Regions from separate parts of the Janthinobacterium sp. P210005 genome, predicted to be linked through region 1. Evidence: predicted binding sites of a transcription regulator. Region 1 holds the regulator's gene; each other region holds the start of a gene.
What was found. The regulator FNR, encoded in region 1, switches genes on or off when oxygen is low (the NO sensors DNR and NnrR bind a similar motif). The targets are predictions, from matches to a motif close to TTGATNNNNATCAA.

Region 1 (4,025 bases):
CGATCAGTTCGCGCGTGGTGCGGTTGTCGTCGGCCACCAGCAGGCGCAGCTGGCCCAGCGCCGGCGTGCGCCGCGTTTCTGCCGGCTGCGCCAGCATCTCGAAGGGCACGCTGAACCAGAAGCGGCTGCCCTTGCCTTCGCTGCTGGCGACGGCGATGTCGCCGCCCATCATGTGGATCAGCTGCTTGCTGATGGCCAGGCCCAGGCCCGTGCCGCCGAAGCGCCGCGTGATGCTCTGGTCGCCCTGGGAAAACGCGGCAAACAGCTGCTGTTGCTGCAGTTCCGTCATGCCGATGCCCGTGTCGCGCACTTCGAAGCGCAGCCAGGCGCGGCCGCTCTCGCTCTCGGCCAGGCTGACGGCCACCACCACTTCGCCGCTCTCCGTGAACTTGATGGCGTTGCCGGCCAGGTTGACGAGGATTTGCTGCAGGCGCTGGGCGTCGCCCACGAGGCGCCGCGGCACGTCGGGCTCGACGGCGATGGCCAGTTCCAGCTCCTTTTCGCCCGCATTCATCGTCATCGTCGTGGCCAGGGTATTCATGACTTCGTCGAGGTCGAATTCGACGGGCGACAATTCCATGCGCCGTGCCTCGATCTTCGAATAGTCGAGCACGTCGTTGAGGATGCCCAGCAGCGACTGGCCCGCCACTCTGACCATGGTCAGATACTTGCGCTGTTCCGTGTCGAGCCTGGTATTGCCCAGCAAATACACCATGCCCAGCACGGCATTGAGGGGCGTGCGGATTTCATGGCTCATGTTGGCCACGAAATCGCTCTTCGCGCGGTTCGCCGCCTCGGCCCGGTCGCGTTCCTGTTCCAGTTCCGCCGCGCGCGATTCGAGTTCCTGCTGCAGGCGGTCGCGTTCGCTCATCAGGCCGTTGAACGCTTCCGTCAGTTCGCCGATCTCGTCGCGCTGCTGCACCGGCACGGGCGTGAAGCGGCTGCCGCTGGTGCGCAGGGCTTGCAGGGTGTCGCGCAGGCGCACCAGCGGCGACAGCAGGCGCACGGTGACCCAGCCCAGAACAAAGGCGGCCAGCAGCGAGGCGAGGATGCTCCACAGCACCAGCCGGTACAGCACGCCATCGAACGGCTCGAAGGCATCCTCGACGGGGAGCGAGGCGGCCAGCAGCCAGTTTACGGATTTCAGGCGCTTGAAGCTGTTGACGGCCGTGATGCCGCGGCTGTTGGTGCTGACCATGCTGCCTTCGCCATCTTCCTGCAGCAGCCGGGTCGTCGTCAGGTTGGCGTTCGGCTGGCGCGGTTGCAACAGCCGGCTGGTATCGGGATGCAGCACGTAGCGCGGCACGGCGCCGCGCGTGAGGATGAAGTAATAGCCGTTCTTGCCGATCTTTTCCGAGCGCAGGCGGCCCAGCAGGTTGTCCTTGTACAGGCGCAGCACGCCGATCACCACGCCGGCCACCTGGCCATCGGCGGCCAGCACGGGCGCCACCATCTGCACGATGGGCATGCCGCTCGACTTGCCCAGCATCGGTTCGGTGATCATGGGCTGGCGCGTGCGCAGGACGGTCTGGAAATACTCGCGCTCGGCGACGTTGATGCCGGCGCGCCCCGCTACCTCCGGCATGTCGGCCACGACGGCGCCATGCGCGTCGAGTACCAGCACGTCATCGAACAGCACCAGCATCGAGCGGCGCGAATAGTATTCGCGCAATTGGGCGGGCCGGGCGATCAATTCCGGCGGCTGTTGTCGGGCCGTCAGGGTGACGATCTGCAGCAGCATGCCCAGCTTGTCGTCGAGCTCGGCGGCGGTGCGGGTGATCAGGGACGATTGCTGGCTCAGCAGTACTCGGGTGAAGTCGTCGCGCATGTGCTGCACCTGGATCATGGTGACCAGCGCGATCATGGCGATCGAGGTCAGGCTGGTGGCCAGCGCGACTTTTGCTTTAATGCCGAGAGGCTTCATGATTTCCTTTTCAGTACCGGGCGGCACAGGCGGCAGATAATGCTGTCAGGAATTTTCCTATCAATGCCCCAGCTTGGCAAGCGCCGCCGCGCAAATTGCCCGCCCCCTACGGGCTTTTGACGATGTTGCCATATAATTAAAGGCTGGACGTCGTTTATTCGCCGAATTTACGGTGAAATTGGCATACGGCAACCCTGTATGCGGCTGTATGCAGTAAACTTGTTGTTGCATTTTCTAAAAGGTACCGACATGACTGAAGCGCTACTCACTCCAACCTTGCCCACCGTGAACGTGGAGGCGTTGCGTGCGCGATGCTCGACCTGCAGCATGCATCAATTGTGCCTGCCGATGGGCCTCGATGTGGGCGACATGGACAGGCTGGACCAGATCATCGGCCGCCGCCGCAAGATCGTGCGCGGCGCCTCGCTGTTCCGCATCGGCGACTCGTTCCAGAACCTGTATGCGATCCGCCTGGGGCATTTCAAGACGTACCAGATCAATCCGGGCGGCGAAGAGCAGGTGACGGGCTTCCAGATGGCGGGCGAACTGCTGGGCATGGACGCCATCAGCGCCGACCGCCACCACTGTAATGCGGTGGCGCTGGAAGACAGCGAAGTGTGTGAAATCCCGTTTTCCAGCCTGGAACAATTGCTGGGCAATATGCCGACCCTGCTGCGCCATTTCCACCGCATGATGAGCCAGGAAATCACGCGCGAGCAAAGCGTCATGCTGTTGCTGGGCAATATGCAGGCGACGCAGCGCTTTGCCGCCTTCATCGTCAACCTGGCGTCGCGCTATGAAGCGCGCGGCTATTCGGGCAGCAATTTCCAGCTGCGCATGTCGCGCGAGGAAATCGGCAACTACCTGGGCCTGACCATCGAGAGCGTCAGCCGCCTGCTGTCGAAGTTCAAGAAGGAAGGCTGGTTGCGCGTCTCCAACCGGGAAATTGAAATCCTGCAGCCGGCCAAGCTGAAAGCCATTACGGCCGGCACGGACGTCTGCAAGTAACAGCACCGTCAAAACCTGCTGCGCGTCGCGCTTTGCGGCTTGCGATGCTCGCTGTGCTATAGCACAGCTGCGCTTCTCAACCACAAATCACTGCCGCTCGCTACGGTTTTCCCGGCGCTGTACGTTATAGCTCTTCATCCGCATGCAGCGCGATGCTGCGCTGCAGGGGCCAGGTCCAGATGCCGGACAGGCGCCACTCGCGTTTGTCGTTTTCCACCAGCACTTGCCAGCGGCTGCGCTCGAGCATCGGCAGCGCCACGGAAAAATTGCCGGCCGCATCGGGCTGCACCAGCACCTTGATATCTTTTTCCGGCAGGGTCGCATGCGCCAGGTGCAGCTGTAAAGGCGCCTGATAGGCCTTGCCGAAGCTGTGCACGGAACCGGTCAGGCGTGCTTGCGCCACGTCATACGACAGGCGCGTATCCATCGCCAGGTCGCTGGCGATCGTGTCACGCTTCAAATCCTGGTTGATCGCCTTGCCCTGCTTGTAATAATCGCCCACCACCAGTGCATCGGGCTGCGTAAACGCGATATAGCCCATGAAGCTGCCGACGACCACGGACAGGCCGGGGCCGATCATCAGCAGCCATGGCCAGCGATGCTTGTACCACGGTGCAACGGGTGCTTGCAGTTTCAGACTGTCGGACATGATATTTCTCCTGTTTAATCAGCCAGTCCCCGCATGGGGACCGGCCTTCCTGCAACTTCGTGGCGGCGGCGAGGGCACCCGGTCCCCGTCCGCCTTTCCTTGTTAACGCGGCACGATGAATACCGCGCTTTCACGCACATGCAGCGATGGGTCGTCCAGCGATTGCAATTCGATCGCAATCTTGTTCGAGCCCTTCTCTCCCACGCCGTGCGGCACGCGCAGGCGGATCGGCCAACCCAGCGTTTCCGTCGGCTGCAAGGTCACTTCTTCGCGCGTCAGCAAGGTAAGGCCCGGCAAGCCGGAAGCGCTGATTTTGAAATGCTGGCTTTGCTCCGACGTGTTCATGATCTGCAGGCGGTAGACGTTTTCGATCATGCCGTCTTCCACTTCGCGTCCCATGGAACCGCGGTCGCGGATCACGTCCATTTTCAGGGGCGTGCGCAG
Region 2 (4,025 bases), on a different contig from region 1:
GCTGTGCTGGATTTGCGGCAAGGGGATCATGGTGATGGAAAAATCGAGCAAGGCAACGAATTGCGTGGTGCACAGCAAAAGCAGGCAAAGCTGCCGATGTGAAAGTAACATGGAGATCCTATCGATATAGTTTTACTCGACGTAAAAAGAACGCCGCATTCCCCTATAATGCGTTTTCCTAGAGCGAAACAGAAACGATGTTTTTTCGCGCTTAACTTTAGAAAAACTATATCGATGACGCATCCTTTACCGCTCCAGGCGCTGCGCGCCTTTGTCGAAGTGGGCCAGCGCGGCAGCATCAAGGCAGCCGCCGAAGCGCTGCACGTGACGTCGGGCGCCGTCAGCCAGCAAATCCGCCTGCTGGAAGAACGGGTCGGCATGCCCCTGTTTACGCGCGAACGCCAGGGCTTGCGCCTGACCGAGGCGGGCGCCAGGGTCCACCCCGCCCTGCTGGGCGCCTTCGCGCAGATCGCCGGCGCCAGCCAGGCGCTGGAAGACATGGGCGCGCGCCAGACGCTCACCGTCAGCACGGTCGCCACCTTTGCCGCCGCGTGGCTGGTGCCGCGCCTGGGCCGCTTCAACCAGCGCCATCCCCATATCGAGGTGCGCGTGGAAGCGACATCCGCGCTGGTCGACTTGCGCCGCGACCGGGTCGACGTGGCCTTGCGCCACGGCCTGGGCGACTATCCGGGCTTGCAGGTGACGCGTTTGATGGCGCCCGTGCTGGTGCCCGTCGCCAGCCCGTCCCTGATGGCGGGCCAGCCGCCCATCGCCACGCCGGCCGATTGCCTGCGCTACCCGCTGCTGCACGACACGGACCGCGCCGACTGGCCCCTGTGGCTGGCCGCGCATGGCGCGCCGGACGGCAGCGAGGATGCGGCGCGGGCGCTGCGCGGCTCGGCCTTCGAAGATGATTTTCTGTTGATACGCGCGGCCGAGGCGGGCCAGGGCCTGGCCCTGGTGCCGCAGCTGTACGCGCAGGAAGAAATCGCCGCCGGGCGCCTGGTGCAAGTGCTGGACTTGCCGTGGCCCGCGCGCTTTGCCTACTATCTGGTGACGCGGCCCGACGCAGCCACGCGCCCTGCCGTGCAGGCATTCATGGCATGGATTTGCGAGGAAGCGCAGGCCACGCGCTAGAACACATCGCCGCCGGCCGCGCACGACACCACGCCGCACGCGGTGCTGAACAGCACCGGCACGCCGGCGCGTCCCATGGCGATGCAGCTTGCGGCGGGCAGCACGGCCAACAGCAGCGCCAGGTAGGCGAGCGCCTGCAGGCGGCCCAAGGCCGGTCGCACAGCGCCCGCGGTATCGCGCGCCATGCCGCGCCTGAACGCCGTATTGCCCCTGCAGGCATCTGCCCTGCCGCTTGTCATCCAGTTCGTAAGCATGTCCCTCTCCTCGATTCCGGTTACCGGCCTGTCCCGCCGGCTTGAACGGCCTGCACGCCTGCTGCTCAGGCTGTAATGGCATTTTGCTGCATAAATTTACCAAATACAATAAATAAATCCAAAAAGAAACAATTTTTTTGGTTTGCCAGCATGCATCGTGGCGCAAAGAAATCCGCCTTGACAGAGTGTAAAATGGGGTACTGGACACTGGCGCCGCCATCGAGTCCGGGTATCGCCGCATGGAAAATTCAATTTTAATTATTGCAATCAGTAAATTCGTTGGAATGCATTTCGTTTATGCAGCAAACGGACTCTGCCATCCCGGCGGCAGGTTGCCGGCCGCAGGCATCCGGCCAAACTTGATGTAGATCATAATTTTTTGAACAAGCTCTTGCTATCCTGTAAAAAAATGACGGGAGCCCCAGATGAACAAGATGCAGTCGAGCAATGCGGAGCAAAAGTTTGCACACGAGCGCCTGGGCAGCGCCTGGCAAGGCGTGCCGGTTCCCGGCTATCCGGAAAGCGCGCCGGAAGGCGCCACGCTCGACCTGCTGCTGAACGCCTGGCTGGGCAAGTTCACGGGCGGCATTTCGCCGGCCGCGCTGGGCAACGCGTATGCCGACTGGCTCAGCCACCTGGCGCTGGCGCCGTCGAAGCAGCAAACGCTGCTGCAGGAAGCGAGGAAGAAGATCGGCCGCTGGCAGCAATATGCCTGGCAATCGACCCTGACCGGCGGCGCCGCCGAACCGCCGTGCATCGCGCCGCTGCCGCAGGACCGGCGCTTCGACGACCCGGCCTGGCAACGCTGGCCCTACAATCTCGTCTACCAGGGTTTCCTGCTGCAGCAGCAGTGGTGGCACCGCGCCACCACGGGCGTGCGCGGCGTCTCGCCGCACCACGAGGATGTCGTCACGTTTACCGTGCGCCAGTGGCTCGACATGCTGGCGCCGTCGAACTTCCTGCTGACCAATCCCGTGGTGCAGCAAGCTACCCTCGCGAGCGGCGGCGCCAGCCTGGCGCGCGGCATGGTCCACGCGGCCGACGACTGGCAGCGCGCCGCCATGGGCGCCGGCGCGGCCGGCGAAGCCACGTTCAAGGTGGGCGGAAACGTGGCCGTCACGCCGGGCAAGGTGGTCTACCGCAATGACTTGATCGAATTGATACAGTACGCGCCCGCGACAAAGAGCGTGCATGCCACGCCGCTGCTGTTCGTGCCCGCCTGGATCATGAAGTTCTATATTCTCGACCTGTCGCCGCACAATTCGCTGGTGCGCTACCTGGTGGGCCAGGGCCACACGGTGTTCATGATTTCCTGGAAAAACCCGCAGGAAGAAGACCGCGAACTGTCGCTGGAAGACTACCGCCAGCTGGGCGTGATGGATGCGCTCGACGCCGTTGCCCGCATCACGGGCGCGCCGCAGGTGCACGCGGCCGGCTACTGCCTGGGCGGCACCCTGCTGGCGATCGCCGCCGCGACGATGGCGCGCGATGGCGATGCGCGCCTGGCCAGCCTCACCATGTTGGCCTCGCAGGTGGACTTCAAGGAGCCGGGCGAACTGTCGCTGTTCATCGACGACAGCCAGGTCAGCTTCCTGGAAGCGGCCATGTGGAAGCAGGGTTACCTCGATACGAAGCAGATGGCGGGCGCCTTCCAGTTGCTGCGCTCGAACGATCTGATCTGGTCGCGCCGCTTGAACCACTACCTGCTGGGACAAGATGAACAGGATAGCGACCTGATGGCCTGGAACGGGGACGCCACGCGCATGCCCTGCCGCATGCATTCGGAGTACCTGCGCCGCCTGTTCCTGCACAACGACCTGGCCGAAGGCCGCTACCGCACGGCAGGCCGCCACATCGCCCTGCCCGACATCGATGCGCCCATCTTTGCCGTCGGCACCCTGACGGATCACGTGGCGCCGTGGCGCTCCGTCTACAAACTGCAGCTGCTGACCGACACGGACGTCACCTTCCTGCTCACCTCGGGCGGCCACAACGCGGGCGTCGTCTCGCCGCCGGGCCAGCCGCGCCGCAGCTACCAGCTGGCCACGCACCGCCACGACGCGCCCTATGTCGACGCGGACAGCTGGCAGCGCGACGTGCCGCACCATGACGGTTCCTGGTGGCCCGCCTGGCAAGCCTGGCTGGCGCAGCAAGCGGGTGCGCAAGTGGCGCCGCCGGCCATGGGCCCCGACCTGGGCGACGCGCCGGGCAGCTACGTGCTGCAGACCTGACAACTGACAACCGAGGAAACGCCATGCCCTACACCACCCTGCTGGTCCACGTCGACAATTCCCGCCACTGCGCCCAGCGCATCCGCCTGGCCGTGCGCCTGGCCATCGCCGAAGGGGCGCACCTGATCGGTTCGGCCATGAGCGGCATCTCGCGCTACGCGTATGGCGGCGGCGTCAACGCGCTGCAGTTTGCGCCGGCGCAGATGCAGGCGCTGCGCACCCAGGCCAGCGAAGCCTTGCACGACTTCGAGCGCATCGCGCGCGAGGAAGGCCTGGGCGCCTACGAAACGCGCTTCGTCGACGACGACGCGCAAGGTGCGCTGCTGCTGCAGGCGCGCTATTGCGACTTGCTGATCCTGGGCCAGACGGATGCGCAGGATACGCCGTCGCGCGTCATCGCCGG
Region 3 (4,025 bases), on a different contig from region 1:
GTCCAGCGCATCGATCAATAAATGGTATGCGCGCGCGCAAATTTCGATCTTGCGCTCGAAGGTGTCGGCCTGGCCCTTCTCATCGAAGGCCATGACGATGACGGCCGCGCCGTAGCGGCGGCACAGCTTTGCCTGGCGCAGGAATTCCTCTTCGCCTTCCTTCATGGAAATCGAGTTGACGATGGCCTTGCCCTGCACGCATTTCAGGCCCGCTTCGATGACCGACCATTTCGACGAGTCGACCATGATGGGCACGCGCGAAATGTCGGGTTCCGAGGCGATCAGGTTCAGGAAGCGCGTCATGGCCGCCAGCGAGTCGAGCATCGCTTCATCCATATTGATATCGATCACTTGCGCGCCGTTTTCCACTTGCTGGCGGGCCACGGATAGCGCCTCGTCATATTGCTCGTTGAGAATCATGCGCGCGAACGCCTTCGAGCCCGTGACGTTGGTGCGCTCGCCCACGTTGACGAACAGCGACTCGTCATTGACGACGAACGGTTCCAGGCCCGCCAGGCGCAAGTCGTGCGATGGGGCCGGCACGGTGCGCGGGGTGTTTTTTGACAGCAACTCGCCGATGGCGGCGATGTGCTCGGGCGTGGTGCCGCAGCAGCCGCCCGCCATGTTCAGGAAGCCCGCGTCGGCAAATTCGCGCAGCAGGGCGGACGTGTCGGCTGGCAACTCGTCGAAACCCGTGTCGCTCATGGGGTTGGGCAAGCCCGCGTTCGGGTAGATGCACACGAAGGTGTCTGCGATCTTGGCCAGCTCTTCCGCGTACGGGCGCATCAGGGCGGCGCCCAGCGCGCAGTTCAGGCCGATGGTCAGCGGTTTCGCGTGGCGCACGGAATTCCAGAAGGCGGGCACGGTCTGGCCCGACAAGATGCGGCCCGACGCGTCCGTGACGGTGCCCGAAATCATCAGCGGCAGGCGCACGACATCCGGGTTTTGCTCGTAGAACAGGTCGATGGCGAACAGGGCCGCCTTGCAGTTCAAGGTATCGAAGATGGTTTCCACCAGCAATACGTCGGCGCCGCCTTCCACCAGACCCTGCGTCTGCTGCAGGTAGGCGGCCACCAGTTGGTCGAAGGTGACGTTGCGCGCGGCCGGGTCGTTCACGTCTGGCGAGATCGACGCCGTCTTCGGCGTGGGCCCGAGGGCGCCGGCGACGAAGCGCGGCTTGTCCGGCGTGGAATATTTATCGCAGGCGGTGCGCGCCAGCTTGGCCGCCTGGACGTTCATTTCATAGGCCAGGTGGGCCATGTGGTAATCGTCTTGCGCGATCGTCGTGGCGCCGAAGGTATTCGTTTCGATCAGGTCGGCGCCGGCCGCCAGGTAGCGCTCGTGGATTTCCTGGATGATGTGCGGCTGCGTCAGGGTCAGCAACTCATTATTGCCCTTGACGAACAGTTCGCGCGCGCCACTGTCGGCCGGCGCGGCGAAATCGATGAAGCGGCCGGCGGGGCCGCCGCGGTACGCTTCTTCGTCGAGCTTGTATTGCTGGATGATCGTGCCCATGGCGCCGTCGAGAATCATGATCCGCTGCGCCAGAATGGCGCGCAAGGTGGCTTCGGTCGGGGACATGGCGGGGATCACGGTATCGTTCATTTCATGCTTTCAATAGGCAAACGGGCGGCGGCGCGGCGACAAGACGTTACGAGGCGGATGCGGGTCAGCAGGATCAGCTGACGGAGAGTTGCCGGCCGGGTAGGGCAGGCAGAAGGTGGCAATCGCCTGATTTCACCGGGTCTAAAATTATACGGCATCAGGCTGCTTTGGTTTTAAGCAAAAGCGGCCGTTCGCCCCACGGCAGGCCTTCTTGCAACACATCGCCTGCCGCCACGCCTGCTTCTGAAAATTACATTCCTGAAAATCTTACTCAAAACGTTAATTCTTCCAGCAAAGTTGGCAGAACAATATGGCGTCTAGGCTGTGGAAAAATTTCCACATTATTTGCGCCGCATCAGCATATTTTTAATGAGTCGAATGGCAATAGCTGCAAAGGAAAGTAATTTTGATTTTAGCCAATACAGAGTGAGGGAAATAATGCTCAGAGTAAAGTTTGCCAAGCAGATATTTTAATTATTATCAAAACCAATTGAATCAAAAGCATTAATAGTTGTCTTTGGGAATCGAACTAAACCATAATATTGGTTCTTCGAAATTAAATTCTCACCAAAAGTCACCAATATGTCACATTTATCTCGTGTCCTCCCCGGCATCGCGCTGCATCAACATGGTTGCCAGCCATGAAAAACCATCTGCTTGTCGCATTGTTTGTCATGCTGGGCCTGTCCGCCTGCGGCGGTGGTGGCGGTGGGGGCGGCGACACGGTGGTGGCGACCACGTCGGGCACGCCCGTGCTGCTGCCTGCCGTGACGGCCGTTTCGGCGGCGAATGTCGCCGTCGGTGGCAGCCTGGTGCTTACAGGCACGAATCTGAGCCGCGTGACGGCTTTCCAGGTTGGCGGCGTGACCGTTGCCACCAGCGCCGCCAGCGATACCAGCATCACCCTGACCATGCCGGGCGTGCCCGTATCGGGCGCCTTGAGCCTCGTCAGCGCCAGCGGCACGGCGTCCACCAGCTATAACGTCAATGTGTACCTGCCATTGAGCGTGGGCAGCGTCGCACCGGCGACGGGCGGCGTCGGTTCCAGCGTGACGATCACGGGCGGCGGCATGGGCGCCGTGACGGCGGTGCAGTTTGGCAATGGCGCGGCGGCAACGCCGCAAAGCCAGACGGCCGGCAGCGTGACGGTGCTGGTGCCTGCGGGCGCAGCGACAGGCGCGCTGACGGTGCGCGGTCCCTACAACGATGTGCTCAGCGGCGACACGTACACGGTGCTGGCCAGCGTGACGGTGACGTCGATCACCTCGGCCGTCAACAACGGACGCTTGTCCGTGACGGTGCAGGGCAGCAATCTCGACCAGGTCACTTCGGCGTCGGTGGGTAATACGCCGGCCGTCATCGTCAGCGCCACTGCCAGCCAGCTGCTGCTGTCCGCGCCGGCCGCGGCAACGGGCAACGTGATGCTGGCGGCTGCGTCGCGCATCGCCGTGAATGCGGGCACGGTGTCGGCCTTTACCCTGGGCAGCATTGATTTCGCGCAAGTACTGAATTTGAATGCCAGCAATACGGCCTTGCGCCTGACGCGCGGCAAGCCGGCCGCCGTGCGCGTGTCCGTGCTGGCCGGGCAGGCGGGCCAGTCCAGCCCGGCGGTCACCTTGAATGCGACCGCCGCCAATGGCAGCAACCTGGGCAGTATCGCGATGACGGGGCCGGCGCTCTTGCCGACGACGAAGAACGATGACAGTTTCAACGGCAATTTCAGTGCCGTCCTGCCTGCAGGCTGGATCTTGCCCGGCGTGCGCGTGCGCGTGACGGCCGTCGGCAATGACGGCGTGCAAGTGAGCCAGGAAGCGGCGCCCGTGGTGGCCAGCCTGGCCAAAATTCGTCTGGTGCTCGTGCCCTTGAGCACCGATGATGGCGTGGCGCAACTGCCTGACGCTGAGGTGATCCGCGCCGCGCTGCTGCGCGTGTATCCGTATGCGACGGAAAATATCAGCATCACGACGCGCGCCGCACTGAGCATGCCGGGCAGCAGCACGGCCGACAGCTGGTGGAGCGATGCCCTGGGCAAGCTGGAAAACCGGCGCGCGCTGGAAGACAGCGGCGCCTACTATTATGGTTTCGTGCCGAAGATGTCCGTCACCAACGCCGCCGGCCTGGCCTACATCAACCAGCGCAGCAGCGGCAACGACTTTACGTCGGCCATCGGCCTCGATGCCCAGTCCAATAGCATCGCGGCGGTCGACCCATTCTCCAATCAATGGCCTCTGTGGCTGACTACGCTCGTGCATGAGCTGGGCCATAATCACTCGCTGCAGCACGTTCCCTGCGGCGGTCCGGCTGGCGCTGCTGTCGACTACCCATATGCGAATGGCAATCTGGGCCCGCAACCGCTGTACAACAGCAACTATGCAGGCAGCATCGGCCAGCTGAGCAAGGCAGTCTATGGCAACACGCCG
Region 4 (4,025 bases), 740 kb from region 1:
ACTGTTAATTGTTAAAGAACTGTATTCGGTTACTGCTTTCGCGCTATCGACAAAGCGTTGTGTTTGTCAGCTGCGAAGAAGGAAGAGTATGAAGCGTTTCGGCCATTTCGTCAACCTTCTTTTTTACTACCCAGCCTCGGAAGGCTGTCCCTTTTGTGCCGCAAACCAGTGCGTCTTATCGGGGAGGCGAATCATATCAAAGACCGTCGAAGTTTGGCAAGCGCTTTTCCAAGAAAGCGTGCATGCCTTCTTTTTGTGCAGGCGTACCGAAGGCGGCCTGGAACAAGCGGCGCTCGTAGGCGACACCATCCGTCAAGGTGGTTTCAAAGGCGCGGTTGACGCAATCCTTGATCATCATGGCCACCGAGGTCGGCATGGCGGCAATAGTCTTGGCGGCAGACAGGGTTTCTTCCAGCAACTTATCGGCCGGCACGACGCGCGACACCAGGCCGATGCGCTCCGCCTCGGCGGCATCGATGGTGCGCGCCGTCAACAGCAGATCCATGGCCTTGGCCTTGCCGATGGCGCGCGGCAAGCGCTGCGTGCCGCCCGCACCCGGCGTGACGCCGACCTTGATTTCCGGCTGGCCAAATTTGGCGCTGTCGGCGGCGATCAGGAAATCGCACATCATGGCCAGTTCGCAACCGCCACCGAGCGCATAGCCGGCCACCGCGCCCACCACAGGTTTGCGCACGCGCAAGATATGTTCCCAGTTGCGGCTGATGTAGCCCTGGGTAAAGGTGTCCGGGTAGGTGTAATCGGCCATGGCGGCGATGTCGGCGCCGGCGGCAAACGCTTTTTCGCTGCCAGTGAGCACGATGCAGCCGATATTGTCATCCGCATCGAACTTCAGCAAGGCGTCGCCCAGCTCATTCATCATGTTGTCGTTCAAGGCATTCAAGGCCTTCGGGCGATTCAGGCGGATAAGCGCCACTTTGCCCTGGATATCGATGATCAAGTCTTCGTATTGCATATAGTCTCCTCTGGATGAACACGGTGACAACGATTGTAGCGGCTAACGGCAGCGGCGCGGCAGGTGCGCTGCTATTATTGTGAGCCTGATCATTTCATATCGAGCAAGATATTTTCTCCTCCCTCTTCCAGTACTGCGCCCATTACCTGCGCGGCGACGGCAGCGCCGCCAGCGTGAATTTCCGCCGCCTGTGGTTCAGCAACGGCCTCAATTGCTTCGGCGCCCAGATCACCTCGCTGGCCCTGCCCCTGTGCGCGGTGCTGTTATTGCATGCGACGCCGGAACAGATGGGCGTGCTGGTTGCCTTGCAGGCGCTGCCGTTCGCCCTGTTCGGCTTGCCCGTCGGCGTGCTGCTGGACCGGCGCAGCAAGCATCCGATCATGCTGTTCAGCGAAAGCATGTCCGGCCTGGCCCTGGCCAGCGTGGCAGTGGCCTATTGGTGCGACGTGCTGTCGATGCCGTGGTTATATATAGTGGGGTTCATCATCGGCACGGGCTTCGTCGTGGGTGGCGGCGCCGAGCAGGTGTTTCTGACTTTCCTCGTGGGCCGCGATGGCTTGATCGATGCGCAGTCGAAATTTGCCGCCACCGAATCGGCGTCGCGCCTGATCGGCCCCGGCCTGGCCGGCGTACTGGTGCAAGTGCTGTCCGCACCCGTCGCCATCCTGTGCACGGCGTGCGGCTATCTGATTTCCGTCTTCAATTTGCGCGCCATGAGCGTGCGCGATCCACGGCCGGCGCCATCCGACAAGCACGCCTTGCGCGACATCGCCGACGGCTTGCTGTTCGTGTGGCGCGAACCGCTGCTGCGCGCGCTGGCCTGGGGCGCCGGCATCTGGCACTTCCTGTTTTACGCCAGCATGGCCTTGATGGTGCTGTTCGCCACGCGCGATCTGGGCATGAGTCCTGGCGTGCTGGGCATGACGCAGATGCTGGGCGGCGCCGGCGTGCTACTCAGCGCCTTCATCGTCAAGCCATTGACGAAGCGCTACGGCGCCGGCCGCACCATCCTGATCGGCCTGGCATCCACCTCCGTGTGCTTTGCCCTGACGCCGACGATTCCGGCAGCACTGTTCGGCAGCGCGGCCGCCAGCGCCGTGGCGTATGCCATATTGATGTTCTTTTTCGATTGCGGCGTGATGCTGTTCTTTATTCCCTACCTGGGCCTGCGCCAGAAGGTGACGCCCGACCCCATGCTGGGCCGCATGACATCGACCATGCGCTTCCTGACGGTGGCGACGGCGCCGCTGGGCGCGCTGGCCGCCGGCTGGATCGCGGAACACTTTGGCGTGCGCAATGGTCTCGCTTGCATCGCGGCCGGCAGCATCCTGTTGACGGTGGCCATGGTATGGGGCACGCCGCTGCGTAGCGTGCGCACCTGAAGCGATGAACGGGCATACACTGTTAAAAGATTGCCTTGGCGACATTATTCACGCCAAAGCCTGTGAGGTTTGATTTATATCAAGGTTTTAATTGATGTAAATCCATAAGCTGTCTGACATCACTTGAGGAGCACGCTATGTTTAACACCATCTTATTTCCCACCGACGGCTCGCCGTTGTCCGACAAAGCCGCCGAGACCGCCCTCGCCTTCGCCCAGCTGAACAAAGCCAAGCTGGTTGCCATCAGCGTGGTGCAGCCCTTCCCGTTCTCGCCGATGGCCGACGGCGGCATCGTGCTCGACGCCAGCCTGTATGAACAGCAGATGCAAGAAGCCTCGCAACGCGCCATCGACAAGATCGGCGCAGCGGCAAGCGCTGCCGGCGTGCCTTTCGAAGGCGTGGTGGCCGTATCGCCGAGCCCGCACGATGAAATCGTCAATGCGGCGCAAACCTACCATTGCGACATCATCCTGATGGCCTCGCATGGCCGCAAGGGCTTGAACAAGCTGTTCGTGGGCAGCGAAACGCAAAAAGTGTTGGCCCACACCCATTTACCCGTCATGGTCCTGCGCTAACCTTGCGCTAGCGCAATCCCCGCCCGGCGCCGCGAGAAACTCAGCGCGCCGGCGCCTGCTTCGGCAACAACACCCACACGGCGCCGCTCTGTTTCATGCGGCCCGCATTCTCGGCAGCTTCCGCGCCAAAGCCAAAGAAATAATCGATCCGGATCGGCCCGCGAATGGCGCCGCCCGTATCCTGCGCCATCACCAGGCGCTGCATGGGAATTTCGCTATTGGCTTGCGTGGTGGACAGGAACACGGGCGCACCCAGCGGCAGGAAGCGCGAATCGATGGCCACCGAGCGCTGCGGCGTCAGCGGCACACCCAGCGCGCCCTTCGGCCCCACTTTCGGATCGGGCAAGCGCTCTTCCTTGAAGAAGACATAGCTCGGGTTGGCGTTGAACAATTCATCCTTGCGCGTGGGATGGCCCGCGATCCACGCCTTGATGCCCTGCGCGGACGCCTGGCTCAGGGTCAGCTCGCCCTTGTCGACCAGGTAGCGGCCGATCGATTTATACGGATGGCCGTTTTGATCCGCGTACGCCACGCGCACGGTTTCCTGCGTATCGGTCAGCTGTACGCGCCCGGAACCCTGCACTTGCAGGAAGAACGCCTCGACTTCGTCATCCACCCACAGCAATTCCTTGCCAGTGACGGACGTGGCGCGCTCGATGTCGGCGCGAGTTGCGTACGGTATCACCTTCTTGCCGACCAGCTTGCCCCGCAAGCGCATGTTTTTCAGCTCCGGATACACGCCGGACAAGTCCACCGAGACCAGATCGTCAGGCACCTTGTACAGCGGTGTCTGGTATGGACCGCCGCGCTTGCGCGCGCCGTGCAGCAATGGCTCGTAATAACCGGTCACCAGTCCAGTATTGGCGCCATCGGCGGTGAGGACTTGATTTGGCACAAAGAAGGTCTCGAAAAACAGGCGGATGGCCTTGTCGCTGTCGGCATTGACCTGGCGCGCAATCGTGCACGATTCCTTCCAGTCCGGCCGTTTCACCAGCACGCCGCACGAAGCCATGAAGGCGGGCCAGGCGGCGCGCATGTCGTCGCGAGCCCAGCCTGGCAAGGCGGCAAACTTGGCGGGCACGAAGGTGGGCGCCG

Region 2: a site for FNR is predicted at 1,751-1,764, ahead of VPH40_RS01250 (PHA/PHB synthase family protein). Genes of this name have one in related genera too.
Region 3: a site for FNR is predicted at 2,012-2,025, ahead of VPH40_RS25775 (IPT/TIG domain-containing protein). Genes of this name have one in related genera too.
Region 4: a site for FNR is predicted at 2,425-2,438, ahead of VPH40_RS09995 (universal stress protein). Genes of this name have one in related genera too.

What each region holds. Positions count from the first base shown of each region.
Region 1 covers NZ_JAZARC010000002.1:740,711-744,735, forward strand. The annotation lists gene VPH40_RS13320 (response regulator) at 1-1,924, opposite strand, end outside; gene fnr (fumarate/nitrate reduction transcriptional regulator Fnr) at 2,174-2,932, shown strand; gene VPH40_RS13330 (FixH family protein) at 3,057-3,581, opposite strand; gene ccoG (cytochrome c oxidase accessory protein CcoG) at 3,684-4,025, opposite strand, start outside.
Region 2 covers NZ_JAZARC010000001.1:294,095-298,119, reverse strand. The annotation lists gene VPH40_RS01265 (MFS transporter) at 1-111, opposite strand, end outside; gene gcvA (transcriptional regulator GcvA) at 235-1,137, shown strand; gene VPH40_RS01255 (hypothetical protein) at 1,134-1,391, opposite strand; gene VPH40_RS01250 (PHA/PHB synthase family protein) at 1,826-3,622, shown strand; gene VPH40_RS01245 (universal stress protein) at 3,646-4,025, shown strand, end outside.
Region 3 covers NZ_JAZARC010000008.1:70,256-74,280, forward strand. The annotation lists gene metH (methionine synthase) at 1-1,605, opposite strand, end outside; gene VPH40_RS25775 (IPT/TIG domain-containing protein) at 2,247-4,025, shown strand, end outside.
Region 4 covers NZ_JAZARC010000002.1:300-4,324, forward strand. The annotation lists gene VPH40_RS09985 (enoyl-CoA hydratase) at 197-973, opposite strand; gene VPH40_RS09990 (MFS transporter) at 1,147-2,355, shown strand; gene VPH40_RS09995 (universal stress protein) at 2,493-2,930, shown strand; gene mltA (murein transglycosylase A) at 2,971-4,025, opposite strand, start outside.